3 regions of the Allobosea sp. LjRoot90 genome follow, and region 2 is predicted to be linked to each of the others. Evidence: predicted binding sites of a transcription regulator. Region 2 holds the regulator's gene; each other region holds the start of a gene.
What was found. The regulator LexA, encoded in region 2, represses DNA repair genes until DNA is damaged. The targets are predictions, from matches to a motif close to TGTTCNNNNTGTGTTCNG.
Positions count from the first base shown of each region.

Region 1: a site for LexA is predicted at 4,159-4,176, ahead of ACSQ3M_RS09480 (DNA recombination protein RmuC). Genes of this name have one in related genera too.
Region 3: a site for LexA is predicted at 944-961, ahead of recA (recombinase RecA). Genes of this name have one in related genera too.

Region 1 covers NZ_CAXUTF020000002.1:582,174-587,330, reverse strand. The annotation lists gene ACSQ3M_RS09500 (ATP-binding cassette domain-containing protein) at 1-328, shown strand, start outside; gene ACSQ3M_RS09495 (OsmC family protein) at 371-880, shown strand; gene ACSQ3M_RS09490 (MFS transporter) at 891-2,132, opposite strand; gene ACSQ3M_RS09485 (hypothetical protein) at 2,387-2,926, shown strand; gene ACSQ3M_RS09480 (DNA recombination protein RmuC) at 2,942-4,126, opposite strand; gene def (peptide deformylase) at 4,242-4,775, shown strand; gene fmt (methionyl-tRNA formyltransferase) at 4,810-5,157, shown strand, end outside.
Region 2 covers NZ_CAXUTF020000001.1:727,439-732,595, forward strand. The annotation lists gene ACSQ3M_RS03500 (ComEC/Rec2 family competence protein) at 1-1,626, shown strand, start outside; gene lexA (transcriptional repressor LexA) at 1,620-2,351, opposite strand; gene ACSQ3M_RS03510 (molybdopterin molybdotransferase MoeA) at 2,455-3,666, opposite strand; gene moaC (cyclic pyranopterin monophosphate synthase MoaC) at 3,663-4,151, opposite strand; gene trpC (indole-3-glycerol phosphate synthase TrpC) at 4,148-4,960, opposite strand; gene trpD (anthranilate phosphoribosyltransferase) at 4,970-5,157, opposite strand, start outside.
Region 3 covers NZ_CAXUTF020000001.1:15,161-20,317, reverse strand. The annotation lists gene ACSQ3M_RS00090 (hypothetical protein) at 1-328, shown strand, start outside; gene ACSQ3M_RS00085 (hypothetical protein) at 362-880, opposite strand; gene recA (recombinase RecA) at 1,048-2,133, shown strand; gene alaS (alanine--tRNA ligase) at 2,319-4,970, shown strand; gene ACSQ3M_RS00070 (cyclic nucleotide-gated ion channel) at 4,978-5,157, shown strand, end outside.

The DNA.
Region 1 (5,157 bases), on a different contig from region 2:
GCCACGGCTGCTCCTGATCGACGAGCCGTTCGCGGCGCTCGACGCCGAGGCTCGTGAGCGGCTGGCGGCCTTCCTGCCCGAACTGTGTACGCAGGGGCGCCCCGCCGTCGTCATTGCGACCGGTTCCGTCGAGGAGGCCGTGCGCCTGGCCGACCGCATCCTCGTCCTGCCGCAAGGAGCGGGGCCGGTCGCCTTCAGTCTCGACAATCTGCTGGCCCGCCCGCGCGACGAGCGCTCCGTCGGCTTCGTCGCCCTGCGCCGCGAGTTGCGGCGCGCACTCGAAAAGGAAAGCCGCCATGTCGTGCCGGACGTAGAGGCGGCGGCCTGAAGCGGCTACAAGGCACGCCACCGCTTCACAGGGATTACGATCATGGACGTCACCGCGCTGCGCGCTTTGCAGGCCCCGCTCAAGGACAAGTACCGTGAGGCGCCGGATGCGGCGGTGATCACGCTGAAGGCCAAGGGCGAGCTCGACGACCAGCACATCGCCTGCAAGGTCGAGACCGGCCGGGCGATCGCGCTCGCCGGCCTGCATCCTGCGACCGGTGGCTCCGGCGCCGAGCTCTGCTCCGGCGACATGCTGCTCGAGGCGCTCGTCGCCTGCGCCGGCGTCACGCTGAAGGCGGTCGCGACCGCGCTCGAGATCGAGCTGAAGAAGGGCACGGTCCGGGCCGAGGGCGATCTCGATTTCCGTGGCACGCTTGGCGTCGCCAAGGATGCGGCGGTCGGTTTCAAGGCGATCCGCCTCTCCTTCGACGTCGAGACTGATGCGCCGCAGGAGAAGCTCGATACCTTGCTCAAGCTGACCGAGCGCTATTGCGTCGTCTTCCAGACCCTGAACGTCAAGCCGGAGCTGTCCGCGGTGTTGCAGACAGCCTGAGCTGACGCGCTCAGCCGGGCAGGGGGCGCGGCGTCCCGTCAGGGTCCGTCGCTTCCGGCTCCTGCGAGATCGGCGCGGTCAATGGGGTTATGATCGCGAAGGGCCGTTCGGCCATCTGCTCGGCCGCCGCCCGCTGCCTGATGCGCAAGCCCGCGACGGCCGCGAGCGCGGCGGTCGCGGCCGCCATCAAATAGAGCAGCCCGTTGATGTCGAGGCGCGCCATCACCTGGGCGCCGAGGATCGGGCCGAACGCCGAGCCGATGCCGCTGACCAGGATCAGCCGGCCGCTGACGGCGACGATACGATCCTGCGGCATGCGATCGAGCGCATGAGCAACGCAGACCGGATAGAGCGTCGACATGAAGCCGCCGAGCAGGGCGGCGACCGGCAGCACCAGCGCCAGATGGCGCGGGACGAGATCGAGCAGCACTGCCGCAGCGGAAAAGCCGAGAGCGAGCCCTGCCAGCACGACCCGGCGGTCGCCCCGATCCGACAGCCTGCCGACCGGGACCTGAAAGGCGAACCCGCCCAGCACCGCGACAAGCATGAACAAGGCGATCGTCTCCTGGGGAATGTTGTTCCGCGCCATCCAGGCCGGGAACAGCGCGTAGAAGGCACTGGTGACGATGCCCGAAACGACGCAGCCGATCACCGAGACCGGCGCCTGTCGTGTCAGCTCGCCATAGGCGAGGGTCGAGTCGCTCGGAAGCGGTGGCGCTTCTGCGCGTGTCGCGCTCACCATCATCAGCGCCAGCGCGAAGAGCGCGACGACGATGTTGAACGGCGTCGTCGAGGCGACAGGCAGCTTGCCGATCAGCAGCTGGCCGGCCGCCAGCGCCAGGAAAGTGCCGACCATGTAGATTGAGAAGATCCGGCCGCGCTGGTCCGGCGGTGCCTTGGCGTTGAGCCAGCTTTCCGTCGTGATGAACAGGCCGACGCAGCCGATGCCGATCGCCATCCGGCACAGGATCCAGCCGAGTGGCGAGACGAAGAGCGGCATTGCCGCGGTCGCGACCACCACCAGGCCGGCAAAGGCGGCGTAGGCACGGATATGTCCGATGCGCTGAATGACGTGGCCGCAGCCGATGGCGCCGATCGAGAAGCCGACAAAATAGGCGCTGAGCACGATGCCGGTGAGCGTCGCCCCGAAATCCTCTACCGTCAGGCGCAGCGACAGGAACGTGTTGAAGAAGCCGTTGGCGAGCTGCACGAGGCTCGTCGCGGCGATGAGCGTTCCGATCTGGACGAGCACGGCTGAAGGCCTCCGGCGCGATCTGGGAGGTCCCAGCTCTACGCCGGAATGTGCTCTCGCCATGGCAGAGCGGACGGAAAATGCGCTCTTGGGGCCCGAAATGCCGCCATCCGGCGTGCGCGGAGCACGCGCGCACAATGGCTGATCTCGTCACAAAGGTCGCCTCAGAGTTGCGATATAGGCTCTGATCGGGCCAAGCCCGAACCGTCCTGCATTGCTCGCCCCGATTGCAGGCGCTGCAACAGGAGACGCGTATGCCGATTCTCGCGACCATCGTCGGCGCCATCACCACTGGCGTGATCTACTGGATGATCTGGGGCGGCGGCATGGAATATGTCAGCCAGCGTCTCAGCGCCGGCAGCGAGCAGAAGCGCCGCGAGCTCTTGAGCAAGCGTCGTGCCGAGGCCGAAGCCGAGGCGCGCCGCACGGCGTTGAAGACGCTGCCGGAAAGCCGCGATGGCGCCGTCGCGCTGATGTGCCTCGTTGCCAACGAACGCGGTGAGCCGACGACCGAGCAGCTTGACCTCATCCGCAGCGAAATGCGCGTCATGCTGGAATACGGCGCCGATCTCGATGAGCGCCTCGTCCTGGCGCGCCATGCCGTGAAGGCCTCTCCCTCGAAGACGATCGCGCTGATGGATTTGCGCGATCTGCTGCGGCCGCATCTCAACCGGGCGGAGTTCGAGGAGCTCTTCGCCATGCTGCGCCGGGTCGCCGAGCTTCACGGCGGGCCGACCGATGGCCAGGACAGCCTGATCGGCGAGGCCGAGCGGCAATTGCCACGGCCACGCTAGGGTTGGTGGCGGCCCTTACTCTGCCGCCTTCAGCTTCACCTCTTTGGCGAATGGCAAGGCCGGCTCATTGGGCCTGGCATCGTCGAATTCGAGCGCGCCGATCCTCTCGGCCCGGCCGGTGACCTTGCCGGCCGAGGTCTTGATCTGGCTGACGTCGTCCTGCGCCTGGCGGAAATGATTGTCGAGCTTGTCGACGCGGTCGCCGAGCCGGCGGACGTCGTCGAGCAATTTGCCGACCTCCGACTGGATCACCTGCGCCTCCTCGCGCATGCGCGCATCGCGCACCAGCGACTGCATCAGCTGGATTGCCAGCGCCAATAGCGAGGGCGAGACGATCATCACCCGCGCCCGGTGCGCCTTCTGGATGACGTCGTCGAAATGCTCGTGCAGATCGGCATAGATCGATTCCGACGGCACGAAGAGCAATGCCATGTCCTGCGTCTCGCCCGGCAGGAAATAGCGCTCGGCAATGTCCTTGACGTGCTGGCCGACATCGCCGCGCACCCGCGCCGAAGCCTGCTTCTTCGCTTCGTCGCCGCGCGCCTCGCGCAGCATGGTGAAGCTCTCCAGCGGGAACTTGGCGTCGATGACAAGGCCGCGCCCATCGCCCGGCAAGGTTACCAGGCAGTCCGGCCGCTTGCCGCTTGAGAGCGTCGGCTGGAACGAAAAGAAGGCGGCGGGTAGCCCATCGCGGATGATCGCTTCCATCCGGCCCTGGCCATAGGCGCCGCGCGCCTGCTTGTTGGAGAGCACGTCCTTCAGCGTCACCACCTCGCCGGTGAGCTCGGTCAGGTTCTTCTGGGCGCTGTCGATGACGGCGAGCCGCTCCTGCAATTTGCCGAGGCTCTCGCTGGTCTGGCGGACATTCTGCTCCAGCCCGGCGCCGACCTGCTGGCGCAGCCCGTCCATCCGGTCGGCCATGATGCGGGCGAGGTCGCCCTGCCGGGTCGAGAGGATCTCGGCCATGGACTGCATGCGGCCGGTGAGCTCGGCTTGCAGCCGGTTCATCTCGGCGACCTTGTCATCCATCTCGCGGGCCCGTTCGGCCGCCATCGCCGCTTCCATTTCGCGCCGACGCGAGCCGCGCCAGGACGTGAACAGCGCCAGCGTCAGCAGGATGAGCGTCAGCCCGGCGAAGCCGAAGGCAGCCTCGGCCCAGCTCACCGGGCGCTCAAGCAGGACGAAAGCGATCTGGTTCATCGTAGAAGCCTACACGATTCGTGTGGCAATTCTAGAACGAAAGCGGAACAGTTTGACCGCTTCCCCACAAGAGCTTATGTCGCCGCAACTCCCGACAATCGTTTCAGAGCGCCCTATGGCTATCCGTCCTCTCGTCATCCTGCCCGACCCGATGCTGCGCAAGGTTTCCGCACCGATCGGCGACATCACGCCGGAGATCCGTAAGCTCGCCGAGGACATGCTGGATACGATGTATGACGCGCCGGGAATCGGCCTGGCCGCGATCCAGATCGGCGAGCCGGTCCGCCTCGTCACCCTCGACGTCTCGAAGAAGGCCGAGGAAGGCGAGCAGCAGGCGCGCGAGCCGGTGGTCTTCATCAATCCGGAGGTGACGTGGAGTTCGAAGGAGCTCAGCTCCTATGAGGAGGGCTGCTTGTCGATCCCCGAATATTACGAGGAGGTCGAGCGGCCGGCGCGGGTCAAGGTCAGCTATCGCGATCTCGACGGCAAGGCGCAGGAGATCGAGGCCGACGGCCTGCTCGCCACCTGCCTGCAGCACGAGATCGACCATCTCAACGGCGTGCTTTTCATCGATTATCTGTCGCGGCTGAAGCGGGAGCGTGTCACCAAGCGCTTCGCCAAGGCAGCGAAACGGGACAGCGCGGCCTGAACGGCAGGTCGGTAGCTATGGACAGCGTCATCGCATGAGCTTGCGCGTCATCTTCATGGGCACGCCGGATTTCGCCGTGCCCACTCTGACCGAGATTATCGGCCAGGGTCATGAGGTCGTTTCCGTCTATACGCGCGCTCCGGCACCGGCCGGGCGCGGCATGGAATTGCGGCCCTCGCCGGTCCAGGTCACGGCCGAGCGCTTCGGCATTCCGGTGTTCTCGCCCAAGACACTGAAGAACGCCGAGGCCGCCGAGATCATGGCCTCGCACGAGGCTGATGTCGCCGTCGTCGTCGCCTATGGTCTGATCCTGCCGAAGGCGATCCTGGAGGTGCCTGAACTCGGCTGCCTCAATCTCCACGCCTCGCTGCTGCCGCGCTGG
Region 2 (5,157 bases):
GCCCGCGACGCCTTCTTCCAAGGCATCGGCGCCGTCGGCAGCATCGCCGGCAAGATCACGCTCGCGCCGGCGCCGATCGAGATGCCGCGCCGGCTCGCTTTGGCGGTCGCGATCGACCAGGCTCGCAACGCGCTGACCGAGCGCATTGCGACGAGCGGGGGCGGACAGGCGGGGGCGATGGCGGCGGCGCTCGTCACCGGCAAGCGTGGGCTGATCAGCGAAGCAACCAACAACGACCTGCGCGCCGCCGGCATCTACCACATCGTCTCGATCTCCGGCCTGCACATGGTGCTCGCCGCCGGCACGATCTTCTGGCTGGCGCGGGCGCTGCTCGCGCTGTCGCAGACGGCGGCGCTCTACTGGCCGGTGAAGAAGCTTGCGGCGCTCGCAGCCATGCTCGGCGCCACCGGTTATTGCATTTTCTCCGGCGCCGAGGTCGCGACCGTGCGCTCGCTGATCATGACGCTGGTGATGCTGGGGGCGATCCTGGTCGACCGGCCGGCGCTCTCCATGCGCAATCTCGCACTCGCCGCGATCATCGTGCTGTTGCGCGAGCCCGAGGCCGTGCTCGGCCCGAGCTTCCAGATGTCGTTCGGGGCGGTCGCGGCTTTGATCGCCTTTGCCGAACGCTGGCAGGAACGCCCGCCCGACGCCGCAGCCGCATCATGGCCCTGGCCGCTGCGCCCGCTCTGGCTCTCAGCCGTCGGTATCGTGACCACGACCATGGTCGCGACCGCGGCAACGGCGCCCTATGGCGTCTACCATTTCCAGACCTTCAACCCGTTCGGACTGCTCGGCAATGCGCTAGCGCTGCCCTTCGTCTCGCTGATCGTGATGCCGGCCGCCGTCTTCGGCGTGCTCGCCTATCCGTTCGGGCTCGACTGGCCGGCCTGGGCGCTGATGGGCTGGGCTTCCGGTCTCGTGCTGAAGCTGGCTCACTGGGTCGCCGGTATCGACCGCTCGACCGTCGTGCTGCCCGCCTTCGGTTCGCTCGCCCTAATGTGCTTCTCGTTGTCCTTGCTCTGGCTGACGCTGTGGACGACGGCGCTGCGCTTCCTCGCCGCGCTGCCGCTGGTCGGTGGGCTGGCGCTGGCTTCGCATCCGTCGCGACCGGACATCCTGATCGAGCGCGACGGCTCGGGCGTGCTGGTGCGTGGACGAGAAGGGAAGATGGTGCTCGCCGGCAAGCCGAGCCGCTTCGTGCTGACGCAATGGCTGCATGCCGACGGCGATTCGCGTTCGCCCGACGATGCGGCCCTGCGCGAGGGCGCCGCCTGCGATGTCCGTGGCTGCATCATCCGCCTGCCGGATGGCCGCAGCGTCGCCTATACGCGCGACCGCATCGCCCTGGTCGAGGACTGCCAGCGCGCCGATCTCGTGGTGACGTCGCTTTATTGGAGCGCGCCTTGCGCTGCCCGGTTGATCGACCGCAGCGCACTCATCCGCGATGGCGCGACCGCCTATCATGCGGCCCGCGGCGGCTGGCGCGCCTATACGGCCGATGAGGCGGCGCGCCTGCGTCCGTGGACGCGTGCACGGCCGGAAACGCGGCCGGCGCCTGACCCCGCTCCTGCACCGACACCCGCGGCTGCGGAGCCGGCACAGGATGCGGAGATGCTTCAGTAACGTCGCATCAGGTTGACGAGACGGCCCTGGATCTTGACCCGGTCGGGCCCGAGAACGCGCGTCTCATAGGCGGGATTGGCGGCTTCGAGCGCGATCGAGGAGCCGCGCTTGCGCAGCCGCTTCAGCGTCGCTTCCTCGTCGTCGATCAGGGCGACGATGATGTCGCCGGTATTGGCGCTGTCTTGCTTGCGGATCACGACAGTGTCGCCGTCGAGGATGCCGGCCTCGATCATCGAATCGCCGCGAACCTCGAGCGCGTAATGCTCGCCGCTGCCAAGCATGTCGGCGGGCATGGACACGCTATGACTGCGGTCTTGGATCGCCGAGATCGGCGTGCCGGCGGCGATTCGGCCCATGACGGGGATGGAAACGGTGGCGCGCCCGTTCTCCTCGGCGCCTGCGGGGCGCGGCTTCGCCAAGGTGGCTGCCGGCGCTGGCGGGGTCTGGCCGAGTCCACCCTGGACGATAGAGGGGCTGAAGCGGCCGCGCTGCGCCTGCTGACCGCCGATGCCGTCCGGCATCTTGATGACTTCGAGCGCCCGCGCCCGGTTCGGAAGCCGGCGAATGAAGCCGCGTTCCTCAAGCGCCATGATCAGTCGGTGGATGCCGGATTTCGAGCGCAGATCGAGCGCGTCCTTCATTTCGTCGAAGGAGGGCGGTACGCCGGATTCGCGTAGGCGCTCATGGATGAAGCGAAGCAGTTCGAACTGTTTGCGTGTCAGCATGGTCGCGCCGCTCGCCTCTCGGGCTAGAATCGAAACAAAGCACGAACACCATAGCTGTTCGCTTTGTGTTCCGCAAGGCGCGCCTTGTCGTTACGCGAGGCCGTCAGCGCAGCCGGATGATGCGGCAGGGATCGCCCGCCTTGGCGGCCTCGGCGAAGACCGGGCGGATCACCAGCGCCTCGGCGCGCGACAAGTTCGCCAGCATCGATGAATCCTGCTTGGCGAAGGGCCGCACGCGACGCTTGCCATCGACGATTTCGAGGGTGGCGCGCAGATAATCCTGGCGCTCGTCATTGGCAGGTAGATCGATGACAAGGATGGCGGGCTCGCTGCGGTCGCGTTCGGGATCATCGATGCCGAGCAGAGCTTCGACCAGCGGGATGGCAAAGAGATGCCCGCAGACGATCGAGGAAACGGGATTGCCCGGCAGGCCGAGCGCGACCATGGCGTCGAGGCGACCCATCATCATAGGTTTGCCTGGGCGCATCGCGATCTTCCAGAAGCCGAGCTCCATGCCTTGCGCCTTCAGCGCGGCCTGGACGAGATCATGCTCGCCGACCGAGGCGCCGCCGAGCGTGATCAGGACGTCGGCTCCAGCCTCGCGCGCCGCCTCGATCTTGCCAGCGAGATCGGGGTGGTTGTCGCGGGCGATACCGAGGTCGAGCGCCGTGCCGCCGGCCTGCTCGACCAAAGCGGCGAGTGAAAAGCTGTTGGAGGCGACGATCTGGTCGGGGCCGACCGGCTCGCCCGGCAGGACGAGCTCGTCGCCGGTCGCGAGGATCGCGACCAAGGGCTTGCGGCGGACGGCGAGCGTCGGATGGCCCGCTGCCGCGGCGAGGCCAAGTGCAGCGCTGTCGAGCCGGCGGCCAGCTTTCAGCAAGACTTCGCCGGCCCTGAAGTCGAGCCCCGCCAGGCGCACGAACTGGCCGAGATCTGTAGGTTTGACGACCCGGATGACCGGACTGCCGACGTCTTCGGCATGCTCCTGAATGAGGATCGTGTCAGCGCCCTCGGGCAACGGTGCTCCCGTAAAGATCCGCACCGTCTCACCGAGGGAAATTCTCCCAGAGAAGCCGCGGCCAGCAGCGGACTCGCCAATGACGCGAAGCTGTGCGCCCCGCGCCAAGTCTTGGGCGCGCACGGCATAGCCGTCCATGGCCGAATTGGCGAAAGGGGGCTGGGTCCGCAGCGCGGCGACATCTTCTGCCAACACGCGGCCAGCACATTGCGCCAGCGGCAGTGTCTCGGCAGGCGTCGGGCCGGGTACGCTGTCGAGCAGCGCCCTGAGCGCGACGGGAACGGGAGTGAGGCTCATGCCGATTGCCCTGCGAGCTCATAGGTTCCGGACTTGCCGCCGGATTTATGCACGAGCTTGATGCCTTCGATATGCATGGCGCGGTCGACCGCCTTCACCATGTCGTAGACGGTGAGGCAGGCGACGCTGACGGCGGTGAGCGCCTCCATCTCGACGCCGGTCTTGCCGGTGAGCTTGACCTCGGCGCGAACGCGCACGCCAGGCAGCGCCTCGTCGATCGCAAGATCCACCGCGATCTTGGTCAGCAGCAGCGGGTGGCAGAGCGGGATCAGCTCATGGGCGCGTTTGGCCGCCATGATGCCGGCGAGGCGGGCGGTGCCGAGCACGTCGCCCTTCTTGGCTTCGCCGTCACGGACAATCGCCAGCGTCTCAGGCTGCATCACCACATGGCCTTCGGCGACCGCGATGCGGACGGTCTCGGCCTTGTCGCCGACATCGACCATATGGGCCGCGCCCTTCTGGTCGAGATGAGTGAGCCGGCTCACGCCGCCGCCTCGGTGGTCTTGCCAGTCAGCAGCTGTCGCGTTGCAGCCGCGACGTCCGCCTGGCGCATCAGGCTTTCGCCGACCAGGAAGGTGTTGACGCCGCAGGCCTGCAGGCGGGCGATGTCGGCATGGCTGAAGATGCCGCTCTCGCCGACGAGCAGGCGGTCCTTCGGCACGCGCGGCGCCAACCGCTCGGTGACGGCGAGATTGAGCTCGAAGCTGCGCAGGTCGCGATTGTTGATGCCGACCAGCCTGGTGTCGAGCTTCAATGCGCGCTCCAGCTCGGCCTCGTCATGGACCTCGGCGAGCGCGGCCATGCCGAGCGCCTTCGCCGTGGCGGTGAGCTCCCGCGCCGCGGCATCGTCGAGCGATGCCATAATGATCAGGATGCAGTCGGCGCCCCAGCTGCGGGCTTCGAAGACCTGATAGGGCTCGAACATGAAATCCTTGCGCAGGCCGGGCAGGCCGGAGGCGGCGCGCGCCTGCGCAAGGTCTTTCGGCTGGCCCTGGAACGAGGGCGTGTCGGTCAGGACCGAAAGGCAGGCCGCGCCGCCGGCGGCATAGGCCTTGGCCAGCGCCGGCGGGTCGAAATCGGCGCGGATCAGCCCTTTGGACGGGGAGGCCTTCTTGATCTCGGCGATCAGGGCCGGGCCGCCGGCGCGGTGCTTGGCCTCGAGCGCACCGATGAAATCGCGCGGCGCCGGCATCGCCGCAGCACGCTTCTCGATCTCGGCTTGCGGCACCGCGGCGCGCGCTGCGGCGATCTCCTCGCGCTTATAGGCCTCGATCCGCTTCAGGATGTCGGGCATGGGGCAGCCTCACGCATTGGAGCTGGCGACGAGGGTCGCGAGCGCAGCCTTGGCCTTGCCATTGTCCAGCACCGCATAGGCCTGCGCCAGCCCCTCGCCGAGCGTGGCGGCCTTGCCGGCGACGACGAGCGCGGCTGCGGCGTTGAAGGCGGCGATATCGCGGAAGGCGGTCTTGGCGCCGCCGAGCACCTCCTGCA
Region 3 (5,157 bases), 710 kb from region 2:
CGAGATTCTGGCGCAAATCTGCGTGGCGGCGCTGCTCGGCCAGTGCTGCTACTGGACCCGCCTATATTGGCTGCCGGTGCCGCAAGGCTTCCGCAGCCTGCCTCTCGGGCATCTCCTGGCTTTCGCCGCGCGCCTCGGTGCGATCGTCGGCGGCGCGCTGGCCTCGATCTACTTCCTGCGTCACCTGCCGGAGCTGACGAAACTCGCCGATAGCTTCACCCTGGTCTGGCGTTCCGGCCTGCTCTTGGCGATCGTGTTCGCGCTGTATTGCTACACGCTGGAGCTGGAGCGGCTTGCCGCCGCCTGGCAGGCCGAGCCCGAGGAGTGACCTCCTTCTGCCGGCGCCGAGAACCCAGATTCGTCAGGCGCGCAGGCTGGCGAGCCAGAGCCTGAAGCTCCGCAAGCGTTCTCGCGCCGCCTGCCCGAGCGCAACCGCCCGCCGCCAGGCCGCGCTCGCCTTGATCCGCCCGATCACCGCCTGCCGGATCGCGTCGATCCAGCCCATGATCCGCGCGAACCAGGGGATGGTGAGGAGCTGCGCGCGCCCGGCATGGTAGACGCGCTCGACCAAGAGGAAGCCCGCGAGATGGCCGATCGCCGTCGTGATGATACCTGCCGTGAACGCTCCGCGCGCCAGGAACAGCAGGCCAAGCAGCTTCAGCGGCTCGACGATGGCGAAGGGAATCGCCAGCGCGACCAGCGCGCCATAGGGCGGCAGCCGCCCGATCGCTTCTTCGCACCGCGCCACCAGCCGCAGCGAGGCGAACCAGGCGACAAGCGGTCGATAGAGTGGCCGTACCAATTCGTCGAGCAGGATGACGAGCCCGACAACGAGGTCGAGCGGGATGAGGAGTAGGCGGATCAGGGATTTTCGCATCACGCTTCGCGCCTCGTGGACAGGTCACTTTCGCTCTGTTGGGGCACAACCGGTGCGTGCCGAAACAAGAACAAAAAAAGAACTTGCGAGAGAGAACAAACCATGACCATAGTCATCTCCATGGCGCGGATTGAGATGTGGTCGCGCCCCTGCCATAAGGAGCGCACGTCGTGAATCAGGCGAATCTCAGGCTCGTGGAAGGCTCTTCGATGGACAAGGCCAAGGCGCTCGATGCAGCGCTCTCGCAGATCGAACGCGCCTTCGGCAAGGGCTCGATCATGCGCCTGGGCAAGAACCAGCAGGCGATCGAGATCGAGACGATCTCGACCGGTTCGCTCGGTCTCGATATCGCGCTCGGCGTCGGTGGCCTGCCTCGGGGCCGCGTCATCGAGATCTATGGGCCTGAATCCTCCGGCAAGACCACGCTTGCGCTCCACACCATCGCCGAAGCGCAGAAGAAGGGCGGCGTCTGCGCCTTCGTCGATGCCGAGCATGCGCTCGACCCGGTCTATGCCCGCAAGCTCGGCGTCAATCTCGACGATCTCCTGATCTCCCAGCCTGACACCGGCGAGCAAGCGCTCGAGATCACCGACACGCTGGTCCGCTCCGGCGCGATCGATGTGCTCGTCATCGACTCCGTCGCGGCGCTGACGCCGCGCGCCGAGATCGAAGGCGAGATGGGCGATGTCCAGCCCGGCCTGCAGGCCCGCCTGATGAGCCAGGCGCTGCGCAAGCTGACCGCCTCGATCTCGCGCTCGAACTGCATGGTCATCTTCATCAACCAGATCCGCATGAAGATCGGCGTGATGTACGGTTCGCCCGAGACCACCACCGGCGGCAATGCGTTGAAGTTCTACGCCTCGGTGCGCCTCGACATCCGCCGCGTCTCGACGCTGAAGGAGCGCGACGAGGCGACCGGCAACCAGGTCCGCGTCAAGGTCGTCAAGAACAAGGTCGCGCCGCCGTTCAAGCAGGTCGAGTTCGACATCATGTTCGGCGAGGGCATCTCGAAATCCGGCGAATTGATCGATCTCGGCGTCAAGGCCGGCATGGTCGAGAAGTCGGGCTCCTGGTTCTCCTTCGACAGCCAGCGCCTCGGCCAGGGCCGCGAGAATGCCAAGGCCTTCCTCAAGGCCAACCCGGACGTGGCAGCAAAGATCGAAGCCACCATCCGGCAGAATTCCGGCCTCGTCGCCGAGCGTATCCTCGACAATGCCGATCCGAGCGTCGAGGATCTCGACGAGGGTGAGGCCTGAGCCTTCAAACTAGGGCACGGAATCATTAAATCGACGGGCGGCCTTCGGGCCGCCCGTTTCCGTTTTGCGGTCAGCGGCTTGCCGGCCCTGCATCCTTGCGGGCGCTTTCTGGACAGGCGTCAGCGCGCTGACTAGAACCACTGCGCCGGGCCGGCCGGCCCCACCAGAACAGAGCCAAGATTGCGATGAGCGGCGTCAACGAGATCAGGTCGACCTTCCTCGATTACTTCAAGAAGAACGGCCACGAGGTGGTGCCGTCGAGCCCGCTCGTGCCGCGCAATGACCCGACCTTGATGTTCGCCAATTCCGGCATGGTGCAGTTCAAGAACGTCTTCACCGGCCAGGAGAAACGGCTCTATTCGCGCGCCACCACGGCGCAGAAATGCGTGCGCGCCGGTGGCAAGCACAACGATCTCGACAATGTCGGCTACACCGCCCGCCACCACACCTTCTTCGAGATGCTGGGGAACTTCTCCTTCGGCGACTATTTCAAGGAACAGGCGATCACCCATGCTTGGACCTTGGTCACGCGCGAGTTCGGCCTGCCCAAGGAGAAGCTGACCGTCACGGTCTACTCCGAGGATGATGATGCGCACGCGCTCTGGAAGAAGATCGCCGGCCTGCCGGATTCGCGCATCATCCGCATTTCGACCTCGGACAATTTCTGGCGCATGGGCGACGTCGGCCCCTGCGGTCCGTGTTCCGAAATCTTCTACGACCATGGCGACCATATCCCCGGCGGCCCTCCAGGCTCGCCCGACGAGGATGGCGACCGCTTCATCGAGATCTGGAACCTCGTCTTCATGCAGTATGAAGAGGCTGCGGGCGGCATAAGGACCAATCTGCCCCGCCCCTCGATCGACACCGGCATGGGGCTGGAGCGCGTCGCCGCCGTGCTCCAGGGCACGCATGACAACTATTCGATCGACCTGTTCGCGACGCTGATCCGCACCATCGCCGATCTGACCAACGTCCCCTCCGATGGGCCGATGAGCGCGAGCCACCGCGTCATCGCCGACCATCTGCGCTGCTCCGCCTTCCTGATCGCCGACGGCGTGCTGCCCTCGAACGAGGGCCGCGGCTATGTGCTGCGCCGGATCATGCGCCGCGGCATGCGCCACGCGCAGCTGCTCGGCGCCAAGGATCCGCTGATGCACAAGCTGGTGCCGGCGCTGGTGCGCGAGATGGGCCAGGCTTATCCCGAGCTGATCCGGGCCGAGGCGTTGATCAGCGAGACGCTGAAGCTGGAGGAGAGCCGCTTCCGCACCACGCTGGCGCGCGGCCTGTCGATTCTCGATCAGGAAACGCAGGCGCTGGGTTCCGGCGACAAGCTCAAGGGCGATGTCGCCTTCACCCTCTACGACACCTACGGCTTCCCGCTCGACCTGACCCAGGATGCGCTGCGCGCCCGTGGCGTCGGCGTCGACCTCGAAGGCTTCGACGCGGCGATGGCGCAGCAGAAGGCCAAGGCGCGCGCCGCCTGGGCCGGCACCGGCGAGGCCGCGACCGAAAAGCTCTGGTTCCCGCTGCGCGAGCGCGTCGGCGCGACCGAATTCCTCGGCTACGATACCGAGAGCGCCGAGGGCGTGGTCACCGCTTTGGTCAAGGACAATGCCGAGGTCGCGACGCTGAAGGAAGGCGAGAGCGGTATCGTCATCCTCAATCAGACGCCGTTCTACGGCGAATCCGGCGGTCAGGTCGGCGATACCGGCACCATCACCGGCAATGGCTTCAAGGCCGAGGTGACCGATGTCCTGAAGAAGCTCGGCGATGTCTTCGCCCATCAGGTCAAGGTCGTCTCCGGCGAGATCGACCTCGGCAAGCCGGCCGAGCTGACAGTCGATCATGGCCGGCGCAGCGGCATCCGGGCCAACCATTCGGCCACCCATCTGCTGCACGAGGCGCTGCGGCGTGTTCTCGGCGACCATGTCGCGCAGAAGGGTTCGCTGGTGCAGCCCGAGCGCCTGCGCTTCGACTTCAGCCATCCCAAGCCGATCAGCCGCGCGGAGCTGGCGCGGGTCGAGGAGATGGCGAACCGCCTGGTGCTGCAGAACGAGCCCGTCGTCACCAAGCTGATGTCAGTCGACGACGCCATCGCCTCCGGCGCGCGCGCCCTCTTCGGCGAGAAATATGGCGACGAGGTCCGTGTCGTCTCGATGGGCACGGATCGCGATGCCGACACGCCGAAGACCTTCTCGGTCGAGCTCTGCGGCGGCACCCATGCCAGCCGGACCGGCGATATCGGTCTCGTCACCGTCCTGTCGGAGTCCGGTGTCGCGGCCGGCGTGCGCCGGCTCGAGGCGCTGACCGGCGAGGCGGCGCGCCGTCACCTGCGCGAGGAGAGCGTCGCGCTCGACGAAATGGCCGGGCTGCTGAAGGCCTCGGTCGCCGAACTGCCGGCGCGCGTTGCGACGCTGGTCGAGGAGCGCCGCAAGCTCGAGCGCGAGCTCAGCGAAGCGCGCAAAAAGCTCGCCATGGGCGGCGGCGGCGAAGCCAGCGACCCGATCCGCGAGGTCGCCGGCGCCAGGCTGCTGGCGCGCGCCGTCACCGGCGTCGAGATGAAGGATCTGAAGAGCCTGGTCGATGAGGCAAAGGCCCGCGTCGGCTCCGGCGTCGTCGCCATCGTCGGCGTCGCCGAGGACGGCAAGGCCGGCGTCGTCGTCGGCGTCACGCCGGACCTGACCGAGCGCTTCGACGCAGTCGCTTTGGTGCGCGCCGCCTCCGAGCGTCTCGGCGGCAAGGGCGGCGGCGGCCGCCGCGACATGGCCCAGGCCGGTGGCCCCGATGGCGCCCAGGCGCAGGCGGCGCTTGACGCCGTCGCCGACGCGATGGGCTGAGGCGATCATGGCGCCCGCCCCGCAGCCTGGCATGAGCTGGCGGCGGCGGGCGCATCTGGTCATCGACCGCGGCGCCGGCGACGATCTTTCGGTCAGGCTCGTCCATGGCGGGCTGGTCGCCCTGATCATCATCAATGTCGCCGCACTGGTGCTGGAATCGGTACCGAGCCTCGCCGCCGCCTATGGC